Regions from separate parts of the Mesorhizobium sp. SEMIA396 genome, predicted to be linked through region 1. Evidence: riboswitches for the same ligand, from Rfam matches in the RefSeq annotation. Region 1 holds a riboswitch; each other region holds the start of a gene.
The links. A riboswitch is a leader RNA that binds a small molecule or an ion and turns the genes downstream of it on or off. The one in region 1 is predicted to bind thiamine pyrophosphate.
Positions count from the first base shown of each region.

Region 2: another riboswitch for thiamine pyrophosphate. It lies ahead of thiB (thiamine ABC transporter substrate binding subunit); the one in region 1 lies ahead of NP503_RS03500 (YkoF family thiamine/hydroxymethylpyrimidine-binding protein).
Region 3: another riboswitch for thiamine pyrophosphate. It lies ahead of thiC (phosphomethylpyrimidine synthase ThiC); the one in region 1 lies ahead of NP503_RS03500 (YkoF family thiamine/hydroxymethylpyrimidine-binding protein).

Region 1 covers NZ_JANIFC010000001.1:691,736-697,376, forward strand. Annotated here, with positions in the region: gene msrA (peptide-methionine (S)-S-oxide reductase MsrA) at 1-4, shown strand, start outside; gene NP503_RS03490 (formyltransferase family protein) at 386-1,417, shown strand; gene NP503_RS03495 (hypothetical protein) at 1,457-1,777, opposite strand; TPP riboswitch at 1,973-2,086, shown strand; gene NP503_RS03500 (YkoF family thiamine/hydroxymethylpyrimidine-binding protein) at 2,077-2,685, shown strand; gene NP503_RS03505 (ABC transporter permease) at 2,780-3,541, shown strand; gene NP503_RS03510 (ABC transporter ATP-binding protein) at 3,538-4,305, shown strand; gene NP503_RS03515 (ABC transporter substrate-binding protein) at 4,298-5,317, shown strand; gene NP503_RS03520 (isoprenylcysteine carboxylmethyltransferase family protein) at 5,490-5,641, shown strand, end outside.
Region 2 covers NZ_JANIFC010000008.1:168,606-174,246, reverse strand. Annotated here, with positions in the region: gene NP503_RS20190 (ABC-F family ATP-binding cassette domain-containing protein) at 1-810, opposite strand, end outside; gene NP503_RS20185 (thiamine diphosphokinase) at 812-1,456, opposite strand; TPP riboswitch at 1,544-1,658, shown strand; gene thiB (thiamine ABC transporter substrate binding subunit) at 1,702-2,700, shown strand; gene thiP (thiamine/thiamine pyrophosphate ABC transporter permease) at 2,952-4,577, shown strand; gene thiQ (thiamine ABC transporter ATP-binding protein) at 4,570-5,352, shown strand; gene NP503_RS20165 (M48 family metalloprotease) at 5,610-5,641, shown strand, end outside.
Region 3 covers NZ_JANIFC010000024.1:4,204-9,844, reverse strand. Annotated here, with positions in the region: gene NP503_RS32630 (thiazole synthase) at 1-682, opposite strand, end outside; gene thiS (sulfur carrier protein ThiS) at 684-881, opposite strand; gene thiO (glycine oxidase ThiO) at 850-1,851, opposite strand; gene thiC (phosphomethylpyrimidine synthase ThiC) at 1,848-3,683, opposite strand; TPP riboswitch at 3,787-3,903, opposite strand; gene NP503_RS32610 (hypothetical protein) at 4,221-4,484, opposite strand; gene NP503_RS32605 (metallophosphoesterase) at 4,976-5,641, shown strand, end outside.

The sequences.
Region 1 (5,641 bases):
GTAGATTCGCAACTGCGATTTGCCCTGCATTGCTGCTCGACGGTGTCGTCGAGCAGGTCATCGCATCCAAACCCCTTTCAGTCAGCGCACCGTGTCGCGTCGGCCATTGAGCTTTCACAATATCCGAGCGCTCTTCGAACGCCTTCGTCAACGGCGAATGCGGATGCGGTAGGCAAACACGGTCAGGTGGTTGACAGCCTGCCGTATCGCAGTCCAATTGCGCAGGAAGAGCTGATTTCGGGAGACGGGCCGTGAAGAAAATCTGCGAAAAGCCAGTGTTTGTAAAACGCGAGCGTCTTTCGGTTGTCACTGCCTTGGCATCGCCTTCCACTCAGCCGACCTGACAAGCTCGCCCTGATCTGTCGGCCCGTTTGAGCCGCCGAAGATGAGGCCGATCGAATCGACCGATCACTCGGAGCCGATCACAGCCGTTTTTGTCCTCGATATCTCTAACCATACGGGGCCTCTGCTCGCCGGCTGGCTAGAGGCTGGAAATGCAATTGGCGCGATCATCGTGCCCGGGTTCCGGCGTCGTCCCACCGGTTTCAGCATCGGCAATTTCCGACGAAGGCTTCAACGCAAGCTGCTGCTCAGGCGGTTTGTCGGTAACACGACTGTCAAGTTGATCGAATTTGGCCGCCCTTACGATTGGAATGCGCTTGGTCGCCAATTGTCTGACCTCCGCGCCGATGTGCTGGTCTGCTACACTTTGCCTGTCTTGATCCCTCAAGAGGTTCTTGGCCATTTTTCCAAAGGCGGGGTCAACCTCCACCCGGCGCTGCTCCCCGACTATCGAGGGCCACATCCGACCCAGCGCTTGGCCGTGGACGGCCGGTGTGCGGCTCATGGCGGCGTCACGCTCCACAAGATGTCCGCCGGTTTTGACGAGGGTGACATTCTCGGGCAGGTGCCGTTTTCCGAAGCTGACTGGACCTCGAGAGAAGCCTTGGTCGACAGCACGGCAACCGCTATGCGGATTCTGGTGAGCGAGGCGGTGCCGGCCTACTGCCGGGGGCTGTTGTCAGGAATGCCGCAGCCGAAAGGCGACTTCGTCTGGGCACGGCTTCAGCCCAGCCACCTGATAATCTCGCCGGCCATGTCGGTCGAGCATGTTGTACGGCTATGGCATGTGCTCGGCCTTCTGCCAGGCATCTATCTTGAAATCGGAACGCGCAAAATCAGACTGGGATTCCAGATCAGAAGGCTGGGGCCTTGCACAGGAAAGGCTCCGGTCAGGCGGTGGGGAACAGTGGAATTCGATCTCGCCAACGGTCGGGTCCTGTATTTTACCTACGGTAGAGTGCTCAAACGGCTGCTCAATTCAAAACACCTGTTTTTGCGCCCGCCCGCCGGAAAACCCGCTCCACAAATCCGGCTGTTCGGCAAAACGAGTGCTGCGGACCAGAGAAACGGATGAAGCCGCTGGGCGATGCCCAGCGGCTTCATCCGTGTGCGGTTACTTGCCACAATTATTATCGTTTACCGTTGGCGCCGTCGCGTTACCATCGGCGTCCGTCTGCGCGCCTTGCGGGTTGGTCGGGCAATTCTGATCCGCGTTCGAATTCATGTCCCCTACCGTGCCAGTCGTGCTGTTGGTCGTGCCCGGGTCGACAGTGTCCGGCTCGACCGTATTCGGTGAAGCCGGCGTGTTCGGCTCAACCGTCACCGATTTGCCGCTGCCGCTTCCATTTGCGTTGTTGCTGCCGGCGCTTTGCGCCATGGCTGACGTGGCCAGACCAATGGTGAGAACCGAAGCTGCGAGGATTTTCATGAACATGGTTTGTCTCCATTTCTGTGAAGTCGTCGCTTGTTTTCTACGAAAGTGATCGCGTTGCGACTGTGGGGACAACCGGTCGCGGCGGCGAAGGTTCCCGACAAAATTCCGCTCAGGCGCACCGTGACTGGCGCAATGCTTTTGGCGCAGTGCTCTGAAAAAACGGCTTTCCCTTGAACTCGAATGATGCTTTAAGGCGCACATCCACAGGGGTGCTCCGTACGGTCGGGGCTGAGACGGGGGCGGCAAGCCCACAGACCCTAGAAGCTGATCTGGGTAATACCAGCGGAGCGAGGCGGGCGATGTTTTCAGGCGCACAGATTTCCCTATACCCCATGACCGACGAATTCGTCGGTGTCATTCTTGGCGCGCTCGGTGCGCTCGATCCCTGGCGCGACAAGCTCAGGATCGAGACCGACGACATCTCGACCTTGCTGGTCGGGCCGCCCGAAGTGCTGTTTCCCGCCATGCGCGACCTCTTCGTGGCGGCGGCACGCAGCGGCAAACATTGCGTGTTGTCGGCCGCCATCTCGCGCGGGTGCCCTGGCGAGCCGGATGACCCGATCTGCCGCTCCGATGCACTTGGCGGGCCTGTCGGGCCACTCGGCCCGCGCAAGGATGCGGCCATTGCGGCGGTGCGCAATGCTGCTGCCACCGGCCAGCCGGCGGCGGCGCAGTTCTCGCTCTATGTGATGGGCACCGACGACCACATGGACGAGATCTACGGCTGCATCGATTTTCTCAAGCAGTCCGGCGTCTATGAGCGTTCCAAGCATTTCTGCACGAAACTGCGCGGTGATGCCGGTGCGATCTTTTCGGCGCTGGACGAGGCCTTCTGCCGCTTCGGACCAGGCGCCGGCCACGTAACCCTCGACGTCACGGTCTCGGCCAACAGCCCGTCGGCTGTCTGAACCAGCCGCGCTTTCGCGCTGCCGTCAAAGGTTGTCTCCCGTGGCCACATCATCAGTCGCTTCGCGCCCGATCGCGAGCCTTCTTGTCAAGGCAATGCCGGCCATGATCTCGGTCGGTTTGCTCCTGCTGGCGTGGGAGCTTTATGCCACCTATTCCGGCATCAGGCCGACGACACTGCCGGCGCCGTCGCGCGTTTTCGAGCAAGCGCTGCTCAATCGCCAGGCGCTGGCCGACAACGCCATTCCGACCATCGGCGCCACGCTGCTCGGCTTTGCCTGTTCGCTCAGCGCTGCCTTCGTGCTGTCGATGCTGGTCGACTTCTTCCAGCCGCTGCGGCGTGCGCTGTTTCCTGTCTTAATCGTCAGCCAGACCTTGCCGCTGGTGGCGATCGCGCCGCTGGTGGTGCTCTGGTTCGGCTTCGGGCTGGCGCCCAAGATCATGCTGGTGGCGCTGGTTACCTTCTTTCCGATGCTGGTTGCATTGGTCGAGGGTTATGAGTCGACCGAGGCCGAGATCGGGCAAATGCTGCGCGCCATGGGGGCAGGGCGCTGGCGCATCTTCGTGCTGGCACGGCTGCCTTCGGCGCTGCCCTATTTCTTCGCTGGTTTGAGGATCTCCATCACCTACGCCGTGGTCGGCGCGATCTTCGCCGAATATGCGGGGGCCGCGAAGGGGCTGGGCATCTACATGCTCAACGCCAAGAACAATTTCCGTCCTGACCTGGTTCTTGCCGCCGTCGGAGTGAGCGCTGCCCTGACCCTTGTCCTGTTCGGGTTGACTGTACTGCTGCAGCGCCTTGCGATGCCCTGGGAGCGGGCCGGCAAGGAAACCGTCGGGAAGGGGCCCTGGCGATGAGCCGGCTCGAACTGCGGTATGTGCGCAAGGCGTTCGGTGGGCTCGACGTGCTGGCCGATATTTCGCTTAGCGTCGGCGCTGGTGAATTCGTCTCGATCCTTGGACCCTCGGGCGCCGGCAAATCGACACTCTTCCAGCTTCTGACCGGCGCCGAGCATGGCGAGGGCGAGATGTTGTTTGACGGCGCGCCGCTCGACGACCACGGCAGGCATTTCGCTTTCATGCCGCAGCGTGACGCGCTGATGCCGTGGCGGCGCATCCTCGACAACGCAACGCTCGGGCTCGAAGTGCAAGGCATGAGGAGACAGGCGGCGCGGGCGCGCGTTGCGCCGTTGTTTGCCGAATTCGGGCTTGCCGGCTTCGAGCGGCATTTTCCAGCGCAACTGTCCGGCGGTATGCGCCAGCGCGCGGCCTTGCTGCGCACGGTGGTGCAGCAACGCGACATGCTTTTGCTCGACGAGCCGTTCGGCGCGCTCGACGCGCTGACCCGCACGGCCATGCAGCGCTGGCTGGAACAGATGTGGCGGCATCATCGCTGGACGGCGCTCCTGATCACCCATGACGTGCGCGAAGCCGTGTTCCTGTCCGACCGCATCTATCTGCTGTCGGCGCGCCCGGCCCGCATCGTGCGTGAAATCAAGGTGCCGCTGCCGCGCCCGCGCAGCCTTGGCGGCGATGCCGCGCGCCAGGCAAGTACGCTCGAGGCCGAGATTCTCGACATCATCCTCAACGCCACCCCATCCAAAGGACACGATCATGACTGACTTGACGCGCCGGCAGGCCTTGTTGCTGACCCTTGCCACAGGCCTTCCGCTCGTTGCCGGATCGGGGCGAGCCCAAGCACAATCGGCACAAAAGGTCACCGTTGCCCTCGACTGGACTGTCAACACCAACCACATCGGACTGTTCGTCGCCCGCGACAAGGGCTTCTATCGCGAGGCCGGGCTCGAGGTCGACATCCTGCCTTACAGCGATACCGGTGCGGGCACGCTGGTTGCAAATCGCGTCGCCGATTTCGGCATCAACGGCACCATCAGCCTGTTCACCCAGAGAACCGCCGGAGCGGACCTGAAGGGCGTCTATGCGGTGGTGCAATCGGAAACCGGCCGCGTGGTCTTCAATGCGGCCCGCAGCGAGATCGTAAGCCCGAGAAACCTCGACGGCCTGACCTATGGCGGCTTCGGCAGCGCCTGGGAAAACGCCCTGATATCGACCATCATCCGCCATGATGGCGGCAAGGGCAATTTCGAGACGGTGACGCTCGGCACCTCAGCCTATGAGGCGCTGGCCAATGGTTCGGTCGATTTCACGCTCGAAGTCTCGACCTGGGAGGGTGTCGACGCCGAGCTCAAGGGCGTCAAACAACGCAGCTTCGTCTATGCCGATTACGGCGTGCCTGACGAGCACACGACACTGATCTCTTCGAGCGAAGCCTATCTCCAGGCAAACCCCAAGCCTGCGGCCGCCTTTGTCCAGGCGACGCGGCGCGGCTACCAGTTCGCGGTCGATCACCCCGAAGATGCGGCAGCCCTGCTGATCGCGGCCAACAAGGATGCGTTGACCAATCCGGCGCTGATCCACGCCTCACTGAAGGCGCTGATCGACGGCCATTATCTGCGCAGCCAAAGCGGTGCCATCGGGACGATGGATCCGGCCAAGATGGGAGCGATCGGCGGCTATCTCTTCGCGTCCGGCATTTTGCGTGATGCCGACGGCAAGCTGGTTGCTCAACGCCCGGATTTCGGGAGCTATTTCCGCAACGACTATCTGAGCTAGTCTGGCAAAACCAAATGAGATGGGTCGCCAGTCTTTCTGGGCGACCGCGTGGAGCAGGTCGTCTGGGAGTGGCGCCCTGGCTCCCCGACAGCCAGTTTAATGCCGATCTGATCTTGTTGATTAACTGCCCGGCAATGGTTGCGTGCAAAGGTCGCCCTGAGGGATCATTGGGGTGTTTGCATTGCTCATATCAAAAAGCGAGGCGCTTTCGCACATCAGTGACGGCAGGATTTTGTCCGCAGCCCGAACGCGCGAAATCCTGGTGGATTTGCGCGAAGGTTTCTTTCGGATCTGCGCGCTGGCCTTCGCGGGCATGTTCGTCTA
Region 2 (5,641 bases), on a different contig from region 1:
CATGGTCGCCGACCCTTCGGCACCGCGATGGCCGCGAAAACGCTGGCGCATGGTCTGCAACTCGCCGAGCCGGCGCATGTTTCGCTTGCGCCGCGCCGTCACGCCGTAGCGCAGCCAATGCTCTTCGCGAACGATCTGGCGGCCGAGTTTATGCTGCTCGCGCTCTTCTTCCTCCAGGACTAGGTCGCGCCATTCCTCGAAATGGCCAAAGCCCTTGTCCAGCCTGCGGGTCTGGCCGCGATCGAGCCAGATGGTGGCGCGCGACACACGTTCGAGAAAGCGGCGGTCGTGCGAGATGACGATCAGTGCCGAGGAGGTGCGGATGAGTTCTTCTTCCAGCCATTCGATGACCGAGAGGTCGAGATGATTGGTCGGCTCATCGAGCAGCAGGATGTCTGGCTCCGGCGCCATGACGCGGGCAAGGGCAGCACGCCTCGCCTCGCCGCCCGACAGATCGTTCGGACGTTCCTCACCCGACAGTCCGAGATGCTCCATCAGATAGCTGGCGCGGTAGGGATCGTCGGCAGGGCCAAGCCCGGCCTCGACATAGGCGCGGACAGTGGCAAAGCCCTCCATGTCGGGCATCTGCGGCAAATAGCGGACAGTTGCCGAAGGCTGGCGGAACACCTCGCCGTCCTGCGGCTCGATCAGGCCAGCGGCGATCTTCAGCAGGGTCGACTTGCCCGACCCGTTGCGGCCGACCAGTGCGATCTTGTCGCCGGCCGAAGCCGTCAAGGCGGCGCCGTCGAGCAGCGGCGTGCCGCCGAAGGTCAGTTTTATCCCGTCGAGGTTGAGAAGAGGCGGGGCCATGTCAGCTTTCAGGTAAGGGATAGGGATGAGCGAGCAGCATCGCGCGGCCATGGCCGAGCGCGATTTCGAGGCGGCCCTTGATCTCGTTGGAAATGGTCAGCGACGAACCGAAGGCCACCTTGACGTGGTTCAGCGGCCATTTGGCGCCGGTGACGGTCAACCCGGCAAGCTCGGAAAAGCCGAGCACCGAAAACAGCGTGCCATCGGCATAGTCGAAGCCGGCCGTTCCGCGCAGCAGGGGAATGCCTTCCTGGGCGCCGCTGGTCAGGAGCACATCGGTCCCTGCTTCGGCCAGGCGCAAGGCAAGCGCCAGATGCAGGAAAGCGTGGTCGGCTCGCTTGCCGCCGAAAGCACCTGCTAGCACCAGGCGGGTCGCGCCGCGCTCGAGTGCGGCGGCGATGGCCAGTTCGCCATCGGTCTGGTCCTTTTCCGCCGGGAAGGTCCGGCGAGGCACGGAAGCGAGATCGTCAGGCAGCTTGGCTGGCACGGAATCAAAATCACCCACCCACAGCTCCGGGACAAGGCCGAGCAGCCGTGCATGGCCGATGCCGGCGTCGGCGGCGATGACGCGGGAGCCTTCGACCTGACGGTCGAGCCGTGGCGTGCGGATGAGATCGCCGCCAAGCAGGATGGTGAATGTGCTCATATCGTGTGGCCCTTACCAGCCCGGCACGGGAAACGGAAGGCGGCAAACTCCCACTTGCGTGGCGGATCGGCCCGGCCTATGTGTCGAAACGCTCTAACGGGGTGCCGGACGCGATCTTCGCGGACCGGCTGAGAGGCAGTCTCGCCAACCCGCTGAACCTGATCCGGTTTGTACCGGCGGAGGGATTAGACGTTTCGGACAGTCCGACGCCTCAATTCCTTTCAATTCGAACGAAGGAGGCGCCGATGCGCACGCTTTTATACGCTCTTGTTTCAGCAACGGTCGTGGCCTTGTCCGGACCGGCCTTGGCCAAGGACAAGCTCACCGTCTACACCTATGAGAGTTTTACCGCCGACTGGGGTCCGGGTCCCGTGGTGAAGAAGGCGTTCGAGGCCGAATGCGGCTGCGATGTCGAGTTCGTCTCGGTCGCCGACGGCGTCGCGTTGCTCAACCGCGTCAGATTGGAAGGCGCATCGACCAAGGCCGATATCGTGCTTGGCCTCGACACCAATCTCACCGCCGATGCCAAGGCCTCAGGCTTGTTCGCGCCGCATGGCGGCGTAACTGATGTCAACGTGCCGGGTGGCTGGAGCGACGATACTTTTGTCCCCTTTGACTACGGCTATTTCGCTGTCGTCTACGACACCGAGAAGCTGAAGAACCCGCCGAAAAGCCTGAAAGAGCTGGTCGAAGGCAGTGCCGACGACAAGATCGTCATCCAGGATCCACGCACCTCGACGCCGGGCCTCGGCCTGCTTCTGTGGGTCAAGTCGGTTTATGGCGACAAGGCGCCGGAGGCCTGGGCCAAGCTCAAGCCGAAGGTGCTGACCGTGACGCCGGGCTGGAGCGAGGCCTATGGGCTGTTCACCAAGGGCGAGGCGCCGATGGTGCTGTCCTACACGACGTCGCCGGCCTATCACATGATCGCCGAGAACACCGGGCGCTACCAGGCGGCCTCCTTCGAGGAGGGCGAGTATCTGCAGATCGAGGTGGCGGGTATCACCACGACGGGAGCCAAGAATCCGCTGGCGGCCAAGTTTATGGCCTTCATGACCGGGCCTAAATTCCAGGATGCCATTCCCGAGACCAACTGGATGTTCCCGGCCGGCAAGACCGACAAGCCGCTCAATCCGGCCTTTGATAAACTGGTCAAGCCGACCAAGACCTTGCTGTTCAGCCCGCAAGAGGTCGCTGCCAATCGCAAGGCCTGGGTCGATGAATGGCTTGCGGTGATGAGCAAGTAGGGCGCGAGCCGCGTCGCATGTTTGCGCCAAGCCGCCCCCCTCTGGCCTGCCGGCCATCTCCCCCTCAGGGGGGGATATCGGCAGCTTTATCGCCTCTCTTAGTCCTGCCACTCTTGAGAATAGCGAAGGCGGCTGAGTGCGCAATCTCCCCCCTTGAGGGGGAGATGTCCGGTAGGACAGAGGGGGGTGGGCTGGGCCTTCGCCAGATATTCCCCTCGATCAATACCCGTCGCAGGGTTGGATAGCGCGAGATGCGTACGCGCCATCCAGCCGATCCCCGCGTCAGCGCCGGCATTGTCGCGCTTGCCGCGATCGCGCTGCTGATCGGCGGCGCGTTTGCCGGCCTGCTTTTCGAGGGCGCCCACGATTTCTCGGGCGCCTGGGCAGCCTTCGATCCCTATCTGCTTCGCGTCATTCGCTTCACGCTCTGGCAAGCGGCGCTCTCGACGCTGCTTTCGGCCATCCCGGCGCTGTTCGTGGCGCGGGCTCTGTCGCGACATCCACGTTTCTTCGGCCGCGCCTTCATCCTGCAGATCTTCGCCGTGCCGTTGGCGCTGCCGGCTATTGTCGCAGCGCTCGGCATTCTGGCGCTTTATGGCCGTGCCGGCTATTTCGCCGGCGTGCTTGCCCTGATCGGCGGCGGAAGCTGGCCGGGTATCTATGGCCTGTCCGGCATCCTCGTCGCCCATGTCTTCTTCAACCTGCCGCTGGCGACGCGGCTGTTCCTCGAGGCGCTGCAGACCATACCGGCCGACCAATGGCGGTTGGCGAGCCAACTCGGCATGGCGGCGCGGCCGGCGTTCCGGCTGATCGAATGGCCAACGCTGCGCGCCGCATTGCCCGGCGTCGCCGGGCTTGTGTTCATGCTCTGCATCACATCCTTCACGATCGTGCTGACGCTCGGCGGCGGGCCGGCCGCGACGACGCTGGAGGTCGGCATCTACCAGGCGCTGCGCTTTGATTTCGATCCCGCGCGGGCCGTTACACTGACGCTGTTGCAGATTGCCCTGACCTTTATCGTTGTGCTGGCCCTGACGCGCCTGGGCGCCAATGTGGTCGGCGACACCAATTTGCCGGTCGCGCAACGTCGGTATCTCTCAGTCCATCGGAGCGAGACCTGGTTGAACGCGCTACTCATCATCCTGGCGCTGCTGTTCGTCGTTGGGCCGATGGCGGCAACCGTGATGGCCGGGTTGGGTGCGGATCTCGGCCGGTTGGCCGGTGAGGCCACTGTCCGGCAGGCAACGCTGACCAGCGTGGTGCTGGCCTTCCTGTCGGCACTGCTCTCGGTGATGCTGTCGCTGGCGCTGACCATGGCGCGGCGGGCACTGGCGCTGAACCGCCGTGCCGGCGCAAAGACACTGCTCGAACACGCTGCCGATACAGGCGCCGGCTTTGTCCTTGTCGTGCCGCCGATCGTCGTCGGCGCCGGCTGGTTCCTGTTGCTGCGCCATGCCGGCGATGTCTTTGCCATCGCCCCGGTCATGGTCGTCACCGTCAACGCGGTGATGGCGATGCCATTCGCCCTGCGCGCCGTGCGTCCCGCCTATGATGCGGCGAGCGAGCGTCACGAACGGCTCTGCGCACAGCTCGGCATTGCGGGCTGGAACCGGCTGATGCTGGTCGACTGGCCGTCGCTGCGGCGCCCGCTCGCCACGGCCTTCGCTTTCGCCATGGCGCTGTCGCTGGGCGATCTCGGTGTCATTGCCCTGTTCGGCAGTGATTCCGTGCAGACATTGCCCTACCTTCTTCTGGCACGGATGGGCAGCTACCGCACCGAGGATGCCGCCGGCCTGGCACTGCTGCTCGGCCTCGTCTGTCTCGCGTTGATCGTGGCGGCGCACTGGCTGGGAAGGGAGAAGGTCCGCGATGCGTGAGAGGGCGGCCAGCAGGCTCGAGAAGGGCGCGCCGGTGCGGCTGGACAAGGTGTCGTTCAGTTATGGTGAGGTGCCACTTGTCTTCGACGTCGAGTTCGCCACGGCGAAGATCACCGCCATCATGGGTCCGAGCGGTTCGGGCAAGTCGACGCTGCTCAATCTGGTCGCCGGCTTCGAGACCCCACAGTCGGGCCGCGTGCTGATCGGCGGGGCCGATGTCAGCGCCGAGCCGGCCTCGGCGCGGCCGGTGTCGATGGTGTTCCAGGAGAACAATCTCTTCGCGCATCTTTCCGTCGAGCAGAATGTCGGGCTCGGTCGCTCGCCCTCCCTGGGACTGACCGAGGCGGACCGCGCCGCGGTCGCCGAGGCGCTTGCGCGCACCGGTCTCGCGGGCAAGGAGAAACGCCTGCCGCGCGAGCTCTCCGGGGGCGAACGCCAGCGCGTCGCACTGGCCCGCGTGCTGGTGCGCGACCGACCGGTGTTGCTGCTCGACGAGCCATTCGCTTCGCTCGGACCCGCTTTGCGCGACGAGATGCTGAATCTGGTTGCTGCCGTTCATGCCGAACGCGCCATGACGGTGCTATTTGTCACCCACCAGCCCGAGGATGCACGCCGCATCGGCGAGCACATGGTGTTTGTCGACAATGGGTTGGTGGCCGCAACCGGCAAGGCTGATGATTTCTTTACCGGGGCTGGTCCGGAGGCGTTCCGGCGCTATATCGGCGCGGGTGCTGGATATTCCACATCACGCGATGTTGCCCGGAAGCGGACATAATTTACGGTCAAACCGGCTCCAGGCGATGTGGCGTTTGCTTGCCATGACCGGGGGAGTGTGGCTAGGTCGCCCTACCGGTCCGGCACAGGCCGTGATTTGCCTGCAGTATCCGCCGCCCGCCCTAAGGGACGGGCAACGGATGCAGCAGCAGTTTGAGATAGCGCATGACACGTTCCGAAGATCGCCCCCGATTTTCGTGGTCATGCGCCGGGACCCGAAAGGAAGCCGTTCTGGCGATCGGCGCTAACACATTGGGAATGAAACCGCTGGCGCGTTTTCTCGCGCTGGC
Region 3 (5,641 bases), on a different contig from region 1:
CGTCGACCGCCTTACCGAAAGCACGCGCCATGCCGACCGGATCTGCCGCCTTGGCGACCGCTGTGTTCAGGAGCACGGCGTCAAAGCCGAGTTCCATGACGGTGGCCGCGTGCGACGGCCGTCCGAGCCCCGCATCCACAATCAGCGGGACGCCAGGGAAATATCCGCGCATCGAGCGCAGCGCCGTCATGTTGACCGGTCCCAAGGCGGAACCGATCGGTGCGCACCACGGCATCAGGACCTTGCAGCCCGCTTCCAGCAGCCGCTCGGCGACAACGAGATCGTCGGTGGTATAGGGGAATACCGCAAAGCCGTCCTCGCACAGGATGCGGGCGGCTTCAACCAGACCGAACACATCCGGCTGTAGCGTGTCGTGATTGCCGATCACTTCGAGCTTGATCCAGTTGGTGCCGAAGACCTCGCGCGCCATTTTCGCGGTGGTGACGGCTTCCTTGACGGAGAGGCAGCCGGCGGTATTGGGCAGGGTTCTGGCGCCCAGCGAGCGGATCAACGACCAGAATTGTTCGCCGGCCCTACCGCCCGCCATCTCACGCCGCAACGAGACGGTCACCACCGACGTGCCCGATGCCTTGACTGCATCGGCAAGGATGGCCGGCGAAGGATACTGAGCCGTGCCGAGAAGCAGGCGCGACGAAAGCTCGGTTCCATAAAGCTCCAACATGCTAGCCGCCCTGCATGGGCGAGAGGATTTCGATCCGGTCGCCGTCGCTCAACTGGAACTCCGCGCGGTTGGCTTTGTGCACGAGGTCGCTGTTGACGGCGGTGGCGAGCCAATCGCCCTCATAGTCGAGCGCGGCAAGCAACTCGGCCAGCGTGGTGGCGGCAATCTCACGCGCCTCGCCGTTGACCATCAGTTTCATGAGCATGCTCCTTGGTTCTGTCTTGACTGAAAACCAGGTCGGCAGCCTGGCGCGCCATGGCGGGGGCGAGGAGAAAACCGTGACGATAAAGACCGTTGATCGCGATGATCTCACCGTCTGTTTCGACGCGTGGCAAATTGTCGGGAAATGCCGGACGGACACCCACACCGGTTTCAACGATCTCGGCCTCACCAAAGGCCGGATGGAGGGCATGGGCGGCGCCCAGCAGCTCCATCATGGAACGCGCCGTCACCGGTCCGGCGCTCTGGCTTTCAATCATCGTCGCTCCGATCATGAAACGGTGATCGGTGCGCGGCACGGCATAAAGCGGAAAGCGTGGATGAAGCAAACGGACCGGCCGCGACAGCGAGACATCAGGCGTGCGAAGGATCAGCATTTCGCCGCGAACACCGCGCAGCCTGTCATCGGCCGCTGCCATTCCCATGCAGTCTATCTGACGGGCGAATCCCGAAACAGGCCGGGCGTCGCAGCCGAAGTGGAATTTGACACCCATGGTCGCAAGCTTGTCATGAAGTGCCGCCATCGCCGGGCGTGGGTCGAGGTGAGCCTCGTCGGGGAAGAGCAATCCACGCCGGAAGCGGCCGGCGAGGTCGGGTTCCAGGAGCGCAATTTCGTTTTCATCGACGCGCCGATGCCCTGACGTGCGACTGGCGAACCGGTCAAGCTCACCGGCATCACGCGGCGCGGCCACGACCAATGTCCCGGCCCGTGTCACCTGACCCGACAGCACCGCATCCCACCAGTCGGCAGCATCGCGTCCGAGATCCAGCACCGGCTGCTCCGCGCTTTCGCGCTCGCACCATGGCGCCAGCATGCCGCCGGCGAACCACGACGCGTTGCCACCAAGGCCATGCCGCATCTCGGCGACGGTGACCGTCGCGCCGCGGGCGGCGAGTTCGAAAGCGACGGTGAGGCCGGCAACGCCGGCCCCTTTGACGAGCACCCTCATGATGGTTTGGGAGCCTCTGGCACGACCGGTACGCCAGTCTCGTCCGCCTGCATGTAGAGATCGCCGCCCTCCCGGTATTTTGCCGCCATTGCCGCCATGCCTTCCTTCTGGGCCTCGGCACGGATGTCGTGGGAAATGCGCATGGAGCAGAATTTCGGCCCGCACATCGAACAAAAATGTGCCAGCTTGTGCGCCTCCTTGGGCAAGGTCTGGTCGTGGAAGGACCGTGCGGTTTCGGGGTCGAGCGACAGGTTGAACTGGTCCTCCCAGCGGAACTCGAAGCGCGCGCGCGAAAGGGCATCATCCCTGGTTTTCGCTGCCGGATGGCCCTTCGCCAGATCGGCTGCATGGGCGGCTATCTTGTAGGTGATCACGCCAATCTTGACGTCGTTGCGGTCGGGAAGGCCGAGATGCTCTTTCGGCGTGACGTAGCAAAGCATTGCGGTGCCGAACCAGCCTATCATGGCGGCACCTATCCCTGAGGTGATGTGGTCATAGCCCGGCGCGATGTCGGTCGTCAGCGGCCCCAACGTGTAGAACGGCGCCTCACCGCACACTGCGAGCTGCTTGTCCATGTTCTGCTTGATCTTGTGCATGGGGACATGGCCCGGGCCTTCGATCATCACCTGGCAGTCCTTTGCCCAGGCAATCTTGGTGAGTTCTCCAAGTGTTTCCAGTTCGGCGAATTGCGCCGCGTCGTTCGCATCGGCGATTGAACCGGGACGAAGGCCGTCGCCGAGCGAGAAGGAGACGTCATAGGCTCTGGCGATGTCGCAGATCTCCTCGAAATGCTCGTAGAGGAAGCTCTCCCGGTGATGGTGCAGGCACCATTTGGCCATGATCGAGCCGCCGCGCGAGACGATGCCCGTGACCCGGTCGACGGTCAGCGGGATGTAGTGCAGCCGCACGCCGGCGTGGATGGTGAAATAGTCGACGCCTTGCTCGGCCTGCTCGATCAGCGTGTCGCGGTAGACCTCCCAGTTCAGATCCTCGGCGATGCCGTTGACCTTTTCCAGCGCCTGATAGAGCGGCACCGTACCGATCGGCACCGGCGCATTGCGCACGATCCAGTCGCGGATGTTGTGGATGTTGCGGCCGGTCGACAGGTCCATCACCGTGTCCGCGCCCCAGCGGATAGCCCAGACCATTTTTTCGACCTCTTCGGCCATCGACGATGTGACAGCCGAGTTACCGATGTTGGCGTTGATCTTGACCAGAAAATTGCGACCGATGATCATCGGCTCGCTCTCGGGATGATTGATGTTGGCGGGAATGATTGCGCGCCCGCGCGCCACCTCGTCGCGCACGAATTCGGGTGTGACGAAATCTGGGATCGCCGCGCCGAAGGCTTCGCCGTCGCGTTGCAGCTTGCCGCGCATCACCTCGCGGCCGAGATTCTCGCGGATGGCTACGAACTCCATTTCTGGCGTGATGATGCCGGCGCGCGCATAGGCAAGTTGGGTCACCGCCTTGCCCTGCTTGGCCTTGAGCGGCCGATTGCGTATCGGAAATTCCGGTGTCAGGCGCTCGCCGGTGGCGAATCCATTGTCTTCCGGCCGGACGTGGCGGCCGTCATAGGCTTCGACATCGCCACGCGCCGTGACCCATTCGTGGCGAAGCCGGGCAAGGCCTTTTTCGATGCTGGTTTCGACTGATGGATCGGTGTAGGGGCCGGACGGATCGTAGACGGTGACGGGCGGTTCGCCGGCCGTCGGATGGACGGAAATCTCGCGCATCGGCACCCTGATCTGCGGGTAGAGGACGCCGGGCTTGTGGATTTTCCGCGAGGCGGGCAGTGGTCCCGTCGATACGGCGGGGGTGAGGGCATTCATCGTGAGGCTCCTTTGCTCATGCATTGGAGACCCAGTTCTGTGCCGGAAGGATGAAAAGACGCTTCTGTAGACCTGCTGCAACAGGACCTCGGGCGTAAACTCCCGCAAAGCGCTTGCACCGTCCCTACGCCAGTATGAACTGGATCAGGTTCAACGGGTCACTGCGCCGCGAAAGCCAGCAGTATCTCAGCCCCTTGCCGGGACTCCCCTGGTGAATGCCTTAGGTTGAACGGGCTGACGCTATCTTGTCAAGCGCATTCGGGCGCCTTCGGCCGGTGGCGACGACCGGCGGCCAGCCGGGCGGAGAGCTCGCGCATGCATCGGGGACAAGTCACGCCCCGTAGACCGGGGCTGAATGGCCAAAGCCTCATTCGCTTCGTGAAGGATGGAGAAACTGTATTGGCCATGTGCGCGTATCGACCAAGTAGCTCAGGCGGTCACGGATGTGGTTATTCTGGTCGAAGGTGACGAACGGCCTTGGGGGTCACCTCCTTTAGGATTCAGAGGTTGGAAGACGGCTTCTCGCGATCACGGCCATCAGGAAATACCTGTCTTCGGCTCAACCTCGACATGGCGTCCGATCGACCGCAGATATACAGCTATCTCGTTCATGAGATGATCGCGTTCGCCGTAGATTTCAGCAATCCTACGCAGCTGTGGCTCGACGGCCCTCCGTTGCGCTGGCGTGAAATCAGCATCGCCAAAGACGTATCCCAAGTTGCCAATCGCGCAAATTTTGCAGCCGGCGTCCACAACTGCTTGTACGAATGCCGGAATGTCTTTTTCTTGCATGGTCTTCATGTCGAACCTCTCGTGAATGGCGTGCTTGCGCCCCAATCTGCCTTTTCAGCGTGTCCTCTGGGCGGCGCAAGCCCTGAGCGTGACTGTGCACGGGCAACCTCGACTATCCCATCTGCCACGCTCTTTAGAATCGGTGGGGTCTGGTGATCGCAGGCTGGGCCACTCAAAAGCCTGCAAGAAGAAAGTCATGGCGACCATTGCTCAAGATCGCAAGGGTGCGTGCAAGACCTTCCGTTGGCAGTCATGCACGCTCGCTCAGAGATAGTCCGGCCGCGGAAATTCTCCCTTATTCGTAAGAAAGCTCATTGAGCAACTGGGCATTGAGCAACTGGGTCTCACGTCACGGGTCTCGTGTGCTTCACAGCCGAAAAATAGCCGCCGTGGCAATTCTCGAAAAGTGCAGGCTACCTCGTTAAGGACACTGCGGATGATCGTTCGCGCTTGGCAAAAGCGAACGGATTAGTCTATGGCTCTCGGCAGGGGGGCGAGTTATGCGGCGGGTGCGAATCCTTCAAGTAGGCGATATTCACTATCCGGACTGGCATCCTTCCTCTAGCAACATCGATGCCAAGGATAGCAAGTTCGCTCCGAAAATAACGCAGAAGCTACGCGCGTCTTCGCTGCGTGCCGTCTTGACGAAACTTCGGCGGCTGACGACTTCGAAGCCCTTGGATTCGATCGCCTTCATGGGGGATTTCACGAGCCGTGGCGACAAGACCTTCATTGCTTCGGCATTCCAGCATTTCACGTTGCTCTGCCGCGCACAGGGACGCAGTTCAAAGGCGCTTCCGTTGATATTCGTACCGGGAAATCACGATGTGAACCGTGATGACGCGCGCGAACTTGGACCGACTGAGAAATTCAGCGAAATGGCGAGTTTAGCCGCCCGCTTGGGTTGGCAGACCGTTCCCGTGGACCAACCCGTGCACTTCAGACTTCCGACAGGATCCGCAGGCGCAAACTTCATCCTCGTCAACACAGCGATAGGCAGTTGGGAGCTTCAAAACCTTCCCGCGTTCCTTCGTGATCGTCTCGAGGCACTCAGTCCTTCTACAGAGCCTGTAGATCTCGGCTCGCCGGACATCTCGGGACATTCGCCCGCGACACCTCCCAGCGATCCAGACAAGGAGGCGTCCGACGACGAGTATTACGGTCAG